DNA from 2 places in the Tessaracoccus luoxuelianae genome. Region 1 is predicted to be linked to the other one. Evidence: riboswitches for the same ligand, from Rfam matches in the RefSeq annotation. Region 1 holds a riboswitch; the other holds the start of a gene.
What was found. A riboswitch is a leader RNA that binds a small molecule or an ion and turns the genes downstream of it on or off. The one in region 1 is predicted to bind thiamine pyrophosphate.

Region 1 (7,521 bases):
GGACTTCGAGCGGGCCGCGCGCCTCCGCGACGAGGAGCAGAAGCTCCGAGCCCAGAGGGCAGAGAAGGAGGAGGCCTGGAAGCAGGGCGATTCCGACATTCCGGCGGTCGTCGGCGAGGAGGAGATCGCCATCGTGCTGTCCGGCTCCACCGGCATCCCCGTCTTCAAGCTCACGGAGGAGGAGTCCCAGCGGCTGCTCCGCATGGAGGAGGAGCTGGGGAAGCGGTACATCGGCCAGCATGACGCCGTCAAGGCGCTGTCGCGCTCCATCCGGCGCACCCGCGCCGGGCTCAAGGATCCCAAGCGTCCCAGCGGCTCGTTCATCTTCGCCGGCCCCTCCGGAGTCGGGAAGACCGAGCTGACCAAGGCGCTCACCGAGTTCCTTTTCGGCGACGAGAATGCCCTGATCACGCTGGACATGAGCGAGTACTCCGAGAAGCACACCGCGTCGCGGATGTTCGGCTCCCCGCCGGGATACATCGGCTACGAAGAGGGCGGGCAGCTCACGGAGAAGGTGCGGCGCAAGCCGTTCTCGGTGGTTCTCTTCGACGAGATCGAAAAGGCTCACCCGGACATCTTCAACTCGTTGTTGCAGATTCTCGACGAGGGCCGGCTCACGGACGCCCAGGGTCGAGTGGTGGATTTCAAGAACACCGTCATCGTGATGACCACCAACCTGGGTTCTCGCGACATCTCCAAGAGCGTCAATCTCGGATTCACCCGTTCGGGGGATGCCGAGTCCGGCTACGAGAAGATGAAGGCGAAGGTCTCGGACGAGCTGAAGCAGCATTTCCGTCCCGAGTTCCTCAACCGCGTGGACGAGATCGTCGTGTTCCACCAACTCTCGCAGACAGACATCGAGCGGATCGTGGACCTTATGGTGGCCCAGATCGAGTCCAGGCTGAAGGACAAGGACATGGGCATCGAGCTCACTCCCGCGGCCAAGACGCTGATCGCCAAGCGCGGCTTCGATCCGGTGCTGGGTGCGCGCCCGCTGCGTCGGGCGCTGCAGCGGGACATCGAGGATCTCCTTGCCGAGAAGATCCTCTTCGGTGAGCTGCAGGCGGGCCAGATCGTCCAGGTGGACGTCAGCGAGGAGGGCGCGGAGTTGCCGTTCAAGTTCACCGGCGTGGCGAAGGCGGATCTACCTGAGCTGGCTGTGGCACCGGGGACCGACGGCGCGGCCACGGCCTGACGCCACCCACGACGAACGGGGCCGACCAACGGGTCGGCCCCGTTCGCTGTCTCCTCCCGACCTCGGGCTGGGCGCCCCACCGCAGAGTTACCTCACGCCGCACGCGCCTGCTGACAATGGCGGACCTGGTCGTCACTCACAGATGCGGAGCGTCGCTGACAAGGGACAGGATGAGGGCGACGGTTCCCGCCGCCGCGACCGACACTGCGACGACGGCGGGCAGAAGGCCGTCGGCGAGTTGCCGGCCACCGCCGATCAGCGTCCGGTGGGTGTAGGAGTACCTCCGCCTGGACCAGACACCGATGAGGGCAGCCAGAGCCAACCCAGCGGCGGCGAACGCCCACGACCACAGCCCCAGGGCAGTGGCCTCGATGCGGGCGAAGACCAGGGCTCCTGCGCCGATGGAGAGTGCCGTGCGCTGCCAACTCAGGATCGTGCGCTCGGCTGCCAGGCCGGGGTCTGAGGGCCGTTCGTTCATCGCACCAGGAAGCCGACGAACACGAGCATTCCGCTGACCGTCACGGCCGCCGCGACAGGCAGGGCGAACAGCGACGACGGCAGGGGCGTGCCGCTGCGCAGAGCCCGCTCGTACCGCGCCCAGCCCCACCAGGCGAAGGGGGCGGCCGCGATGCCGGTCACCATCAGGACCACCGAGGCGGCAATCCGGAACGACTCCTGAATCCCCAGACCGAGCACCTCGAGGGCGATACCGCCGGCCAGCAGGGCCAGCGAGGTACGGATCCACGCGAGGTAGGTGCGTTCGTTGGCGAGCGTGAACCGGGGGTCCGGCTCGTCGCCGGCCCGGTAGACGGATCGGGGGAATCGTTCTCGGGCCACGGCACCACCGTAGCCGCCGTCGCCCACGCAGGCATCGGCCGGTGCCGTGCAGTGGGTCTGCCCGTTCGGGCGGCGAGGACCTCACTAGGCTGGTGGGGTGTTGTCCTTCCTCCGCGGCGCCTACGGGCGCGCCCTGACCCCGCTGGCGCGGCTTCTCCTCAGGCTCGGCGTCTCCCCGACGGCGGTCACCGTCGGCGGCACCATCGGGGTCTGCGCGGCTGCACTGTGGTTCTTCCCCAGGGGCGACCTGCTGCTCGGAGTGATCGTCGTCGGAGTCCTGCTGCTCGCCGACGGACTCGACGGGACGATGGCCCGGCGGGGAGGCAGGGTCAGCCGCTTCGGGGCGTTCCTGGACTCGACCGCGGACCGGATGGCCGACGGCGCGGTCTTCGCCGGGCTGGTGATCTGGGCGGCGGCCAACGCTGAGCCGACTGTCCTCTGGCTGGCGTTGGCCTGCCTCGTCCTCGGCTTTTCCGTGTCCTATTCCCGGGCGCGGGGAGAGGCGGAGGGCTGGGAGATGACGGTGGGCATCTTCGAGCGCAGCGACAGGCTCGTGGTGGCGGGCGCCGCGACCCTGGCCGTCGGGCTCGGCGCGCCGTCGTGGGTGTTGGCGGCGGGGCTGGCGGTCGTCGCGGCGGGAAGCGCGGTCACCGTGGGGCAGCGCGTACGTGCGGCGTGGGTGGCGTCGGCCGGGAGTTGAGGCCGGGCTCAGTTCTCAGGCCGGGGTGACCGCTCCGCCGATGAGGCGGACCCGCACCGTCGGCGCGTGGATGCGCTCGGGCGATGACACGGTGGCCCGCTGACCGTCGGGCAGCCGCACCCCGATCTCGACGTCGTCGACGGTGTACCCCTGGTCCACCACCTCCACCTCCACGCCCGACTCGTCCAGCACCAGGGAGCTCGGCCCCACGCCGAGCACGAATCCCACCGGCAGCGAGCCGTGCCATCCCAAGTCCCGCGCCTGATGCTCGGTCACGAACGCGCGGTAGCCCAGGAACGCCGCCACCTGTTTGGAGGAGGGCGCGCTGCGCAGCGCCTCGGGGTCGGCCATCTGCAGGAGCCTGCCCTCGTGCAGCACCGCCACCGAATCGGCGATGGTGTAGGCCTCCTGATGATCGTGGGTCACGTAGACCGCGGTGGTGTGGGTTTCGCGCAGAATCCTGGCCAGATCGTCGGCCAGGCGACGGCGCAGCCCGGTATCCAGCGCAGAGAGCGGCTCGTCAAGTAGTAGGGCGCGCGGCGACGGCGCCAAGGAGCGGGCCAGCGCCACCCGCTGGGCCTGGCCCCCGGACAGCTCGGTGGGGCGGCGCTGCTCGTAACCGGGCAACCCCACCAGCTCCAGCATCTCCGCCACCCTCGCGCGCTGCTCCTCGCGTGCCAACCGCCCCAGCCCGTAGGCGATGTTCCTACCCACCGTCATGGTGGGGAACAGCTGCGCGTCCTGGAAGACGAGCCCGAAGTTGCGCTGGTGCACCTTGGTGCCGGCGAGATCCTGCCCCTCCCAGGACACCGAACCGGCCACGAGCGGCTCGAGCCCCGCGATGGCGCGCAGGAGGGTCGACTTCCCGGACCCCGACGGCCCCAGGAGGCCGACCACGCTTCCCCGCGACACCGCCACGGACACGCCGTCCACCGCGACCGTGTCGCCGTAGCGCACGACGGCGTCTCGAACCTCGAGTGCTACCACGTGGCTACCTCCTTCGGCCGCACGCGTTCCGCGAGCGCCATGGTGATTCCCGCCAATACTGCCAGGAGCACCGAGGCGGCCAGGGCGAGGCCGTAGTTCTCGGCGCCCGGGCGGCCGAAGGCCCTGAAGATCAGCACGGGCAGGGTGGGATTGTCGGGGCGCGCCAGGAAGGAGGTCGCCCCGAACTCGCCCAACGACGTTGCGAACGCGAACCCGGTGGCCAGCCCGAGCCCGCGCGCCAGATGGGGCAGCTCGATCCGTCGCAGCACCTGGAGGGGCGTGGAGCCGAGTGTCGCGGCGGCCTCCAGCTGCCGGGGGTCGATGGCGCGCAGGGTCGGCAGCAGCGTCCGCACCACCAGGGGGAGGGCCACCACAGCCTGGGCGATGGGGATCAGCACGATGCTCGAACGCAGGTCCAGCGGCGGCCGGTTCAGCGTGATCAGGTAGCCGAAGCCGACGGTGACCGCGGAGACCCCCAAGGGCAGCAGGAACAGCCCCTCCAGGGCGGCCAGGGCGTGACGGCCGCGTCGGCGGCGCGGGCGCCTGGATGCCACCAACGCCACCAGCATGCCAAGCGTCAGGGCGATGGCCGTGGCGGTGAGCGCGGTCATGACGGTGGTGCGCAGCGCACCCCACACCCCGGCCCCGGGTCCGCCGGCGTCGCCCAGGAGCGCAAAGTTGCCGAGGCTGAGCTGCCCGCCGACATGCAGGGAGCGCCAGAGCAGGTTGGCCAGCGGGAGGCCCAGCAGCACGACGGCGACGGCCAGCGTGAGGGCGGCCGCCGGCCAGTCTGTGCGCAGCGCGAGCGGGCGGGCCGTCACCACGTCGGGCTGCAGGCGCAGCGCCCGCGTCATGCGGGCCTGCGCCCGGGCGCTGAGCCAGAGTGTCGCGGTGACGATCACGAGCTGCGCCACGGACAGGGCCGCCGCCGCCGGGAGGTCCAGCAGTTGAGTGGTGAGGAACCAGATCTCCGTTTCGATCGTGCGGAACCGGGTCTCGCCCAGCACCATCACGATCCCGTAGGAGGAGGCGCTGAACAGGAACACCAGCGAGGCCGACGACAGCAGCGCGGGCGCCAGGGTGGGGAGGGTCACCGTCACCAGCACCCGCGCCGGGGACGCGCCGAGGGTGGCAGCGGCCTGCGTGAGCCGGGGATCGACGCGGGCCCAGAAGGTGCCGACGGTGCGCACCACCACCGAGTAGTTGAAGAAGACCATCGCGGCGAGGATCGCGGAGGCGGTCCCGCCGAGGCCCAGCCAGCCGAGCAGCCCGTCGGGGCGCAACAGCGACCCGAACGCCACGCCCACCACCACCGTCGGCAACACGAAGGGGATGGTCACCAGCGCGCGGAGCGTGTCGCGGCCGCGGAAGCGGCGGCGGTACAGCAGGTGCGCGCCGGGGAGCCCGAGCGCGAGGCAGAGCACCGTCGACAGGGACGCCGAGCCGAGCGTGAAGCCCACGGCCCCCCACGTGCGGGGGGAGCCGAAGACCGACGCGAAGCCCTCAAGCGTCCAGGCCGAGCCGTCGTGGAGGCCGCGGGCGACGAGGCTGGCGGCCGGCCACGCGAAGAAGACGGCCAGGAAGGCGGCCGGCACCCCCGCCGCGACCGTCCAGCCCGCCCACCAAAGCCCGCGGCTCAACTGGTGGCGTCGGTCCACGCCCTGATCCACTCGTCGCGGTTGGCGCCGATCTCGGACTGCGGGACGTCGATGGGCTCGTCGGGGAGCACCGCGAACTTCTCCCACTGCTCGGGGAGGGGAGTGCCAGGGACGACGGGGAACATGTAGAGGTTCTCGGGGATCGCGGCCTGCACCTCGGGGGTGAGCAGGAAGTCGATGAACTTCCCGGCCCCCACCGCGTTCTCAGCCCCGGCGATCACGCCCGCGTACTCGACCTGCCGGAAGCAGGTCTCCAGGAGCGCGACGGTGGTGGACTCGTCCCCCGCGACAGTGAAGGCCGGTGAGGTGGCGTAGGACAGCACGAGGGGCCGTGGCCCCTTGCCGTCGGCGCCGGAGAAGTCCGTGTAGTAGGCCTCCGTCCAGCCCGAGGCCACCTTGGCGCCGTTGTCCATCAGCGCGCGCCAGTAATCCAGGTAGCCGTCGCCCTTGGCGCCGACCGTGGCGATGAGGAAGGCCAGGCCCGGCGACGACGAGGCCGGGTTCGTGACCGTCAGCAGGTCCTTGTAGGCGGGCTCGGCCAGGTCGTCGAGGGTGACCGGTAGGAGGAGGTCGTTGGCCTCGAACCAGACGGTGTCGGCGTTGATGCAGACGTCGCCGTAGTCGAAGGGGGTGAGGTCCGTGGCGAGGAACTCCTCGGGCAGCGACGCGGATGCCGGGGAGGTGTAGGGGGCGAGGACCCCCGCCTCGGAGGCCCGCGACGCGAACGTGTTGTCCACGCCCACCACCACGTCCCCGAGCGGGGAGTCCTTGGTGAGGATGAGCTGGTTGACCAGGGCGCCAGCGTCGCCCGGGGTGGTGTAGGTGACCTCGTAGCCGGTCTCCTCGGCGAAGCGGGCCTTCAGCTCGTCGGGCAGGGTGAAGGCGTCGTGGGTGAACACGGTCAGTGAGCTGGTCTCGGTGGTGGTGGCCGTCGGCGCTCCGGTGGTGGCGGGCTCGCCGCCTGCGCAGGCGCTGAGCGCCAGGACGGCTGCCCCGGCTGCGAGGGCGCGGCTGGTGCTGATCATGGTGGTTGTCTCCTTTCGGAGGCTCGGCCGGGCCGAGGAGATCTCACTCCCTACGCCGGTGCTAACCGGATCAGGTTTGAGGGTCTGCGGACTGTCCGCACTCTCAGCGCCCCGTGGCGCTCCCCTGTGTTGCCCCCAGCCTATACCGGCGGCAGGGGGACCCTCCACGCGGTCCGTGGGCCGCTCGCTTCAGTTGATCTCGGCGATCCTCGACATCGCGTCGCGGACCTGGCGTGCCCGCAGCTGCCCGATGCCCTCCACCTCGAGCAGCGCGCTCAGCGGGGCGGCGAACAGTTCCTGGATGGTGAAGCGGTCCACGAGCCTGGTCACCAGGGGCGCCGGCAGGCGCCCCACCTTGGTCAACAGGCGGACACCTCGTGTGGCGACCGCCTGCTCCATGTTGGGGTTGGGCCCGAAGCCGAGTCGCTGCGCGACCAGCGCCCCACTGAACAGCTCCTCGGTGGAGAAGTTGTGCAGGCGGGCCAGATCGAACTCGGCGGGATCCTCCAGGTTGTGCGCGTAGTCCTCCGTGAGCAACTCCGCGACGCCGTCGAACGCGGAGGCGAGCTCGGCGTGCTGCATCGCCACCATCCGGCCCTCGACGCCGAGGACGTCGGCGTGGAACTGCATCTCGGAGGACAGCCGGCGGGTCAGCTCCAGGCGGTGGACCACGTGGGCGAGATCGCGCAGGGTCACCTGCTCCCCGATCTCCAGGGCCGTGAACTGATCCATCAGGTCTCCCAGCCGGGCGACCACCCGCGACAACGTGGCCAGCGTCTGGTTCGCCCTGCTGATCACCTGGGAGGCGGTTTCGACGACGTGGCGCCGGCCGTCGAGGAAGAGCGACACGGTCGACATCGAGGCCGACACCGTCACCACCGGTACCCCGGCGGCCTGCGCGGTGCGGTCCGCCGAGCGGTGCCGGGTTCCGGTCTCCGCGGTGGGCAGGTCACCCGCCGGCACCAGGTGCACCCCGGCCGCGATGATCCGGGTGAGGTCCGTGGAGAGGATGATGGCGCCGTCGAGCTTGGCCAGCTCCCGCAGCGCCTGCTCGGTGCATTCCACACCGATCTGGAACCCGCCCGAGCACACCTGCGTCACCTTGGAGTTGTTGCCCAG
Region 2 (7,521 bases), 1.4 Mb from region 1:
CGTCAGTGGATCGGATCATCGAGGAGATCTACCGGCTCCGCTTCGATCCGTCCAAACTGTTGCTGATCTCGGGAGACCACTTCTCTTCGCTGTTCGTCCGCAATCTCGGCGTGTTCTACTACCCCACGCTGGACACCCAGCTGCCTGCCACCGACGATCAGTGGCGTGACCGGCAACTTGTCTATCTGCAGACGCTGGCCTACGCGCTCGGTGTTTTCGACAAGACCGATGACCTCGCCACCACCATCGTCCCGATTGGGCCGTGGGAGGCGACCTGCGTCAACTTTCATTCCTACCCGTCGGACACCCTCTACGGCATGCTGTACGCGCTCGGCGCGCTGCTCGGCAGAGAACCGGCTCGGGCGGCGAGCTACGGCGAGGAGCAGGCGGCACTCGGCACCCGGGAGGCTGCCGCACTGCTGCTTGACACCTACCGGGGCGCGTTGATCCGCCACTACCTGGGCTACCGTCGCCGCGTGTTCGACGAGGACCTCGGCCTGATCGACCCGTCGGTGACCATGTCCGGCGCCAAGGACATCGTGAAGCGTGAATCGTCCTTCTACGACAACGTGGTCTTCTGGAAGACCACCCACCTCGCCATGGATCTGGGCCTCATCCCCACGGACCTCAATTTCCTGGCCCGGCTGAAGTCGCGCATCCTCAACACGTTCTGGCTCGACGATGACGGACATTTCCTGGAGGACCTTTCCGCTGAGGGAACGTCTCGACGGCTCTACTCCTCGGATTGGCTCATCGTCCTGGCCACCCGCTTCCTGGATCCCGAGTCGCCTGATGAGCGGCACTATTTCGAGAGGTCCGTGGATTACATTCGCGCCGAGGGGATTGCGCACCCCTTCGCCATCAAATATCAACAGGAGCGGCGGTCGCATCGCCAATTCGCCGTGGTCCGCTTCGCGGTGCCGAACTACGGTGGCGACTCGATCTGGAGCTTCTGGGGCATGGAGTACATCAAGACACTCCTGCTGCTCTTTCGGTCCACCCGGTTGGAGGGGTATCTGGAGGAGGCGGATCGCCACATCGGGCATTTCGAGGCCGCCATGCGCCGCGATCGCGGCTTTCCCGAGGTGTACGACGCGCAGGGCGATCTGCTCCAGACGCCGCTCTACCGCAGCGTCCGGATGACGGGGTGGGTGATCGGATTCGATCAGGTGCGGGCCATGCGCAGGGCCTTGGCCGGAGGCTCGGCACAGCGCACGGCCGCCTGATTCTCAGGCTTCCCAGACCTCCAGCGCGTAGGCCCGTGCCCAGAACTGTTCCTCGTACCAGGTTGCGTCGACGAAGGCGGTGAGCATCCGCTCGCGGGTCGCGCCGTCGCTTGAGGCAGCCGTCTCATCGAGGAGTGTGATGGCCTCGCGCGTCACCAGTTGGAAGGCCGCGTCTGCGTAGGCGGCCACCCAGCCGGCGTAGGGGTGGCCGTCGAGGTGGGCGGCCCTGTCGGCGAGCGTGGCGCCGACGTCCGCGTAGACCCAGTAGCAGGGCAGCACCGCCGCCACCCCTACCGCGTACGGCTCGAAGGCGGTGGCCGCCAGCAGGGAGTTGACGTAGGCGCGGGTGGTGGGGGATGCGACGGCGGGGCGCGGAAGGTCGCGGAGGCGGTCGTCGGCCAAGAGGGCGTCGTGCATGAGGACCTCCGCCTCCACGGCCTCGCCGGCGCTCCGGGCCCAGAAGGCCGCCTCGCGGGAGGTGGGAGCGCGGGAGGCGAGCGTGGCCAGCGCGCGGGTGTAGCCGCGGAGATAGAAGTCGTCCTGGCCGAGGTACTCGACGAAGCGACGAGGCTCCAGGGTGCCGTCGGCGAGCTCGGTGAGGAGTGGGAGACGGTCGATGCGCGCCCGGATGGCTGAGGTGGCCTCCCACGCCTGGGTGCTGAACGGGCCGGGGGTCCAGTCGATGCTCACAACCCCACCTCGGCGCGCCCCACGAGGTGGTCGACGGGGCCGTGGCCCGAGTCCGGGGTGCGGCTGAGGGTCCACCGCGAGCCAGAGTCCAGGGCGCGCATCAGGTAGTCCCGGGCCTCCTCCACCGACTCCAGCCGCACGCCAGTGGCGCGAGTGTCGCCGCGGCGGGCGGCGACGGCGGCGATGGCGGAGCTGAGCGTGCAGCCGGTGCCGTGAGTATGGCGGGTGTTGAAGCGCGGGCCGGTCAGCAGCGCCAACTCTGTGCCGTGGGCGAAGACGTCGGTGAGCTCCGGGTCGGTGAGGTGCCCGCCCTTGGCCAGGACGGCGCGCACTCCTGTCGCCACCAGTTGCCGGGCCTGGCGGATGAGGCCGTTGGTGTCGGTCACGGGCGGTTGGTCCAGGAGGACGGCCGCCTCGGGGACGTTCGGGGTCACCAGGTCCGCGAGGGGGAGCAGGCGGGTGCGCACAACGTCGATGGCGTCGTCGGTGAGCAGCGCGTCGCCGGAGGTGGCGATCATGACGGGGTCCAGGATGATGAGGCCCGCGTCGTCGCGGCGTTCCTCCAGGACGTCGGCGACGGCGTTGGCGACGGCGGCGTTGGAGAGCATGCCGAGCTTCGTGGCGGCGACGGGGAGGTCGTCGAAGACGGCGAGGATCTGGTCGCGGACGAAGGCCGGGTCCACGGGGCGGGCCTGGCGGACGCCCTGCGTGTTCTGGACCGTGAGCCCGGCGAGCGCCGCCGCGCCGTAGACGCCGAGCGCGGTGAAGGTCTTGAGGTCGGCCTGGATGCCGGCGCCGCCGCTGGGGTCTGAGCCGGCGATACTGAGGGCGATCTTCGGGGTGGACGTGCGTGTCATCGGGTTCTCCAGAGTGCGAGCAGCTCGTCGGCGGCCGCTCGGGGATCGGGCGCGGTGGTGAGGGCTGAGACCACACAGATGCCGTCGACCCCGGTGGCGATCGCCACGGCGGCGTTGGTGGCGTTGATGCCGCCGATCGCGACAGTCTTGGCCCGTCCCGCGGTGCGCAGGACCAGGCGGGCGGCGCCGTCGAGGCCCAGGGCGGGGGCGGCGTCGGTCTTGGTGGGGGTGGCCCAGAGCGGCGAGAGGCCGAGGACGTCCGCGGTGAGGTCGCTCAGCTCCGCCTCCAGCTCGGCGTCGGTTGAGATGCTGAGACCGATGAGAATGTCGCGGCCGAGGCGGGCGCGGGCCTGGCTGATGTCGCCGTCGTCCTGGCCCTGGTGGAAGTGGAGGCCGAGTTCCTCGGCGGCGTGGAGGCGGTCGTTGACGACGAGCGCCGTGGTGCGTCCGGTGGCGTCGAATGCCCTGTCACGGGCGTCGACGCAGGCGCGGGCCAGGGCGAGGAACTCGGTGCCGTGGAGCTCCTTGTCGCGGATCTGCACCACGCCGGCGCCGCCGAGGATGGCCTGCTCGACGATCCCCGGCACGTGGGCTGGGCCACCCGACATCGCGGTGTCCGTGACGTAGTAGACGCGCCAGTCCACACCGTCGGCGAGGCCTGGCGTGGCCTGCGTCATGGCTGCTCCTCGACGGTGACGAGGGCGGCGACCTCGTCGGGGGTGAGCGCGTGAAGGGCGTCGAGCCAGGCGGTGCGGAAGCTGCCCGGGTGGCGGGCCTCGCGTGCTGCGGCCAGGCCCGCGGCGCCGAAGAGGGCGTGGGCGGCGACGACCGCGTCGTGGGAGGCGTGCGGGGCAGGGCCGTCGGCCCGGGTGGCGCCAAGGGTCGCCGCGACAGTCGCGCCCAGCGCGCACCCGGTGCCGATGACCAGCGGCATGAGCGGGTCACCGCCGGTGACGCGCGTGGTGCGGGTGGGGCTGACGATGACGTCGACGGGGCCGGAGATGGCCACGACGGCGCCGGTGCGTGCGGCGAGGCCTCGGGCGGTTTCGACGGCGGCCTCCACCTCGTCGGTGGCGTCCACCCCGCGCCCCCCGCCGCTGGCCCCGGCGAGGCCCAGGATCTCGGAGGCGTTGCCGCGGATGGCGGTGGGGCGGTGGGCGAGAAGGTCGCGGGCGAGCTGGGTGCGCACGGGGAGGGCGCCGACCGCGACCGGGTCCAGGACCCAGGGGGTGCCGGCGCCGTCGGCGGCCGCCGCTGCGCGCCTCATGCCCTCGTGCTGCTCGGAGAGCCCGTTGCCGACGTTGATGAGCAGGGCTGAGGCCACCGTCGCGAAGATGGCGGCCTCCTCGGGGAGGTCGATCATGGCGGGGGCGGCGCCGGCGGCGAGGAGCACGTTGGCGGTGATCTCGGGCACCACGGTGTTGGTCATGCAGTGCACCAGCGGGGTGGCGGCGCGGACGGCGGTGAGGATGGCGCTCGTCGGTCCGAGGGTAGAGGCGTCGCTGGCTTTGGTGGCGTCGTCGGGTGTGGAGGGTGTGGGGTTGGTCATGAGTGGTGGCTCCCTTCGCTAGCACGACCTAGATCAGGTGTTGCGGGTGTGTTCTCAGCCCCGACTTCGGGGCACCCCGGCGTCGGCGAGCCTACCAGCGCCCCGTTGGCCTCGCTCCGACGCCCGCCGCCGCGTTCGGCGCCTGCGTTCCGTCGCGGCGCCGCAGTCGGCCCCGTTCCCGAGCCCGCCGCCGCCTGCGTTCCGTCTCAGCGCCTGCATTCCATCCCTGCGCCTGCGTTCCGTCTCAGCGCCTGCGGTGCTATTCGACGCCTGCGCAATATCGCTGGCGTCCAGGAGCCGCCTGCGTTGCGTACAGGAGCCCGCGCTGTAGCTCTGGCGGCTCGAGTTTACGCAGGCGGCCCGGCGGCCGAGCACGTGCTCATCGGCTCGCGCGGCCAGCCGGGCAGGCTGACCTGGTCGTCGAGTTGAGCTGAGGACTTCGCAGCATGACCGGCCGACGCTCGCCCCCCTCACGTGTGGACAAGCCTGGTAGATCGCAGAAATTGGTCCCACTTATCCACAACTGACCAATTCACCCTGCCAACGAGGTGCCCGCCGTCGTCAAATAGCTGGGTGAACGAACACTGGACGGCGCGACAGCTTCTTGACCTCGGTATCACCCCGAGCGACCTGAGATCCCGCGTGAAGAGCGGGGCCTTGCTGCGACTTCGACGGGGTCACTACGCAGCGACTTCTGAAGAGAGCCCGGAGGCCGAGCACCTGCGTCTGATCCGGGCGACAGTGCCCGAGGTGGCTTCTTCGAGCGTATTCAGCCACACTTCCGCGGCTGTGCTCCATGGGCTGCCCGTCCCGGCTGACGTGTTGGACGTGGTCACGATGATCCGGACAACTCCCGGGCACGGCGACGGCACAACCCACCTCCGAGTTCGCAACACGGCGTTGCTGCGCGAGCACATCACGGAGTTGGAGGGCTTGCCAGGGACCACACTGGAGCGAACGATCTGTGACGTTGCGCGGCTGTCCCCCTTCGAGTGGGGGGTGGCCGCGGCAGATGCCGGGTTGCGAGCATCTGCCGACGTGGCAGAGCTGCACCGCATTCTGCGGCTGCATCCACGGCTGCAGAGGGTATCCGTCGCCAAACGCGCGATCGCCGTCGCGGACGGTCGCGCTGAGTCCCCGGCAGAGTCGCTGAGCCGAGTTCAGATGATGCGCTGGAACGTCCCCGCGCCCGTGCTGCAGTACGAGGTCATCGACGAAAACGGTGTCCTCGTAGCTCGGACTGATTTCGGTTGGCCAGAGCTGGGTCTGGTCGGTGAGGTCGACGGCAAGGCCAAGTACGGTCGCCTCCTGAAGCCAGGGGAGAAGGCTGAGGACGCGGTGATGCGGGAGAAGCGTCGCGAGCAGGAGATCCGTCGTCAAGGACTCTGGCCCATTCGGTGGGGGTGGAAGGAAATCCACGACGGGCGACAGTTGGCGGCGCTCATCCGCGATGGGATCAAGAACGCCCTGCCCCGGGCCTCCTGATGCGCCTGCGCTGAGTTTCCCGGCCGGCGCTATAGCGCAGGCCGGGGTACGGAACACAGGCGCAAAGTGACCCAAGGCAGGCGTCGGGACTTAGGGCAGGCGCCGGGAGTCAACGCAGGCGTCGGGACCCAAGGCAGGCGTCGGGACTTAGGGCAGGCGCCGCGAGCGAACGCAGGCGTCAGCCGCCGACGGCGGCGCGGGCCGCCACGAACGCCTCCACCGCGACATCCAAGTCCGCCCGCGACAGTCCCGCCGACATCTGGGTCCGGATCCGGGCGGCACCCCTCGGTACGACGGGGAACGAGAACGCCCTCACGTAGACGCCCCGGGCGAGGACCTCGTCGGCCATCCTCGCCGCCAGCACCGCGTCGCCGAGCATCACCGGCACGATCGCGTGGTCTGACTCCGGGATCTCGAAGCCCTCCTCCGCCATCCGCCGCCTGAAGTACGCCGTGTTCTCGGCCAGCTGTTCCAGCAGCGACGACGACGACTCCAGCAGCTCCAGGCACGCGATCGTGGCCGCGACGATCGACGGCGCCAGCGAGTTGCTGAACAGGTACGGCCGCGACCGTTGACGCAGCAGCTCCACCACCTCACGCCTCGCGGACGTGTAACCGCCCGACGCGCCGCCGAGCGCCTTGCCGAGGGTGCCGGTGAGGATGTCCACGCGGTCGACGACCCCGAACCGCTCCGGCGTCCCGGCCCCCGTCTCGCCGACGAAGCCCACCGCGTGGGAGTCGTCGACCATCACCAGCGCGTCGTACTCGTCGGCCAGCGCGCAGATCTCATCCAGAGGGGCGACGAAACCGTCCATCGAGAACACCCCGTCCGTGGCGATGACTCGGTGCCGTGCCCCCCGCGACGCCTCAAGCTGGGCGCGCAGATCGGCCATGTCGCGGTTGCGGTACCGGTAGCGGGCGGCCTTGCTCAGCCGCACCCCGTCGATGATGGAGGCGTGGTTGAGCTCGTCGGAGATGATGGCGTCCTCGGCCCCGAAGAGGGTCTCGAACAGGCCGCCGTTGGCGTCGAAGCACGACGAGTACAGGATGGTGTCCCAGCCGTCGTGACCGTCGGGCCCGCTGCGCAGGAACGCCGTCAGGCGCACCTCGAGCTCCTGATGCAGGGTCTGGGTTCCACAGATGAAGCGGACCGACGCCATGCCGAAGCCCCACCTGTCGTAGGCGCGCTTGGCGGCGGCGATCAGCACCGGCGAGTTCGCCAGCCCCAGGTAGTTGTTGGCGCAGAGGTTGATCACCTCGCCCGACGGTGTCCCGACGTGCGCTGCCTGCGCAGTGGTCAGCGGCGCCTCCGTCTTGTACAGCCCGTCTGCGCGCAACTGTTCGAGCTCGCCGCGGATGTGGTCCAGGAATGCCATGGTGTTCCTCACTCGTCCCAGGTCAGGATGACTTTGCCGGCGTGCCCCGCGGCCGCGACATCGAACGCCTCGCGAAACCCCGTTGCGGGGAAGCGGTGCGTGATGACCCCCGAGATGTCCAGCCCGGAGCGCAGCAGGGCGCTCATGGCGTACCAGGTCTCGAAGATCTGCCGGCCGGTGACCCCCTGGATGGTCAGCATGTTGAAGATGATGGTGGTGAAGTCCACCTCGAGCGGCTTCGACGGCGTCCCGAGCAGCGCGATCCGGCCGCCGTGGGTCATGTGCGCGATCATCGACGACAGTGCCGCGCCAGATCCGGACATCTCCAGCCCGATGTCG

Region 2: linked by a shared signal. The riboswitch ahead of thiM (hydroxyethylthiazole kinase) and the one ahead of ACX1D1_RS05360 (thiamine ABC transporter substrate-binding protein) in region 1 are both predicted to bind thiamine pyrophosphate.

Annotation. Positions count from the first base shown of each region.
Region 1 covers NZ_CM137013.1:1,236,890-1,244,410, forward strand. Annotated here, with positions in the region: gene ACX1D1_RS05330 (ATP-dependent Clp protease ATP-binding subunit) at 1-1,195, shown strand, start outside; gene ACX1D1_RS05335 (DUF202 domain-containing protein) at 1,332-1,673, opposite strand; gene ACX1D1_RS05340 (YidH family protein) at 1,670-2,032, opposite strand; gene pgsA (phosphatidylinositol phosphate synthase) at 2,130-2,732, shown strand; gene ACX1D1_RS05350 (ABC transporter ATP-binding protein) at 2,748-3,719, opposite strand; gene ACX1D1_RS05355 (ABC transporter permease) at 3,713-5,377, opposite strand; gene ACX1D1_RS05360 (thiamine ABC transporter substrate-binding protein) at 5,356-6,402, opposite strand; TPP riboswitch at 6,433-6,538, opposite strand; gene disA (DNA integrity scanning diadenylate cyclase DisA) at 6,592-7,521, opposite strand, start outside.
Region 2 covers NZ_CM137013.1:3,234,308-3,241,828, reverse strand. Annotated here, with positions in the region: gene ACX1D1_RS15020 (hypothetical protein) at 1-1,226, shown strand, start outside; gene ACX1D1_RS15015 (TenA family protein) at 1,230-1,916, opposite strand; gene thiD (bifunctional hydroxymethylpyrimidine kinase/phosphomethylpyrimidine kinase) at 1,913-2,773, opposite strand; gene ACX1D1_RS15005 (thiamine phosphate synthase) at 2,770-3,450, opposite strand; gene thiM (hydroxyethylthiazole kinase) at 3,447-4,322, opposite strand; TPP riboswitch at 4,316-4,411, opposite strand; partial or broken gene ACX1D1_RS14995 (hypothetical protein) at 4,797-4,964, shown strand; gene ACX1D1_RS14990 (hypothetical protein) at 5,073-5,807, shown strand; gene kbl (glycine C-acetyltransferase) at 5,986-7,182, opposite strand; gene tdh (L-threonine 3-dehydrogenase, zinc-binding type) at 7,191-7,521, opposite strand, start outside.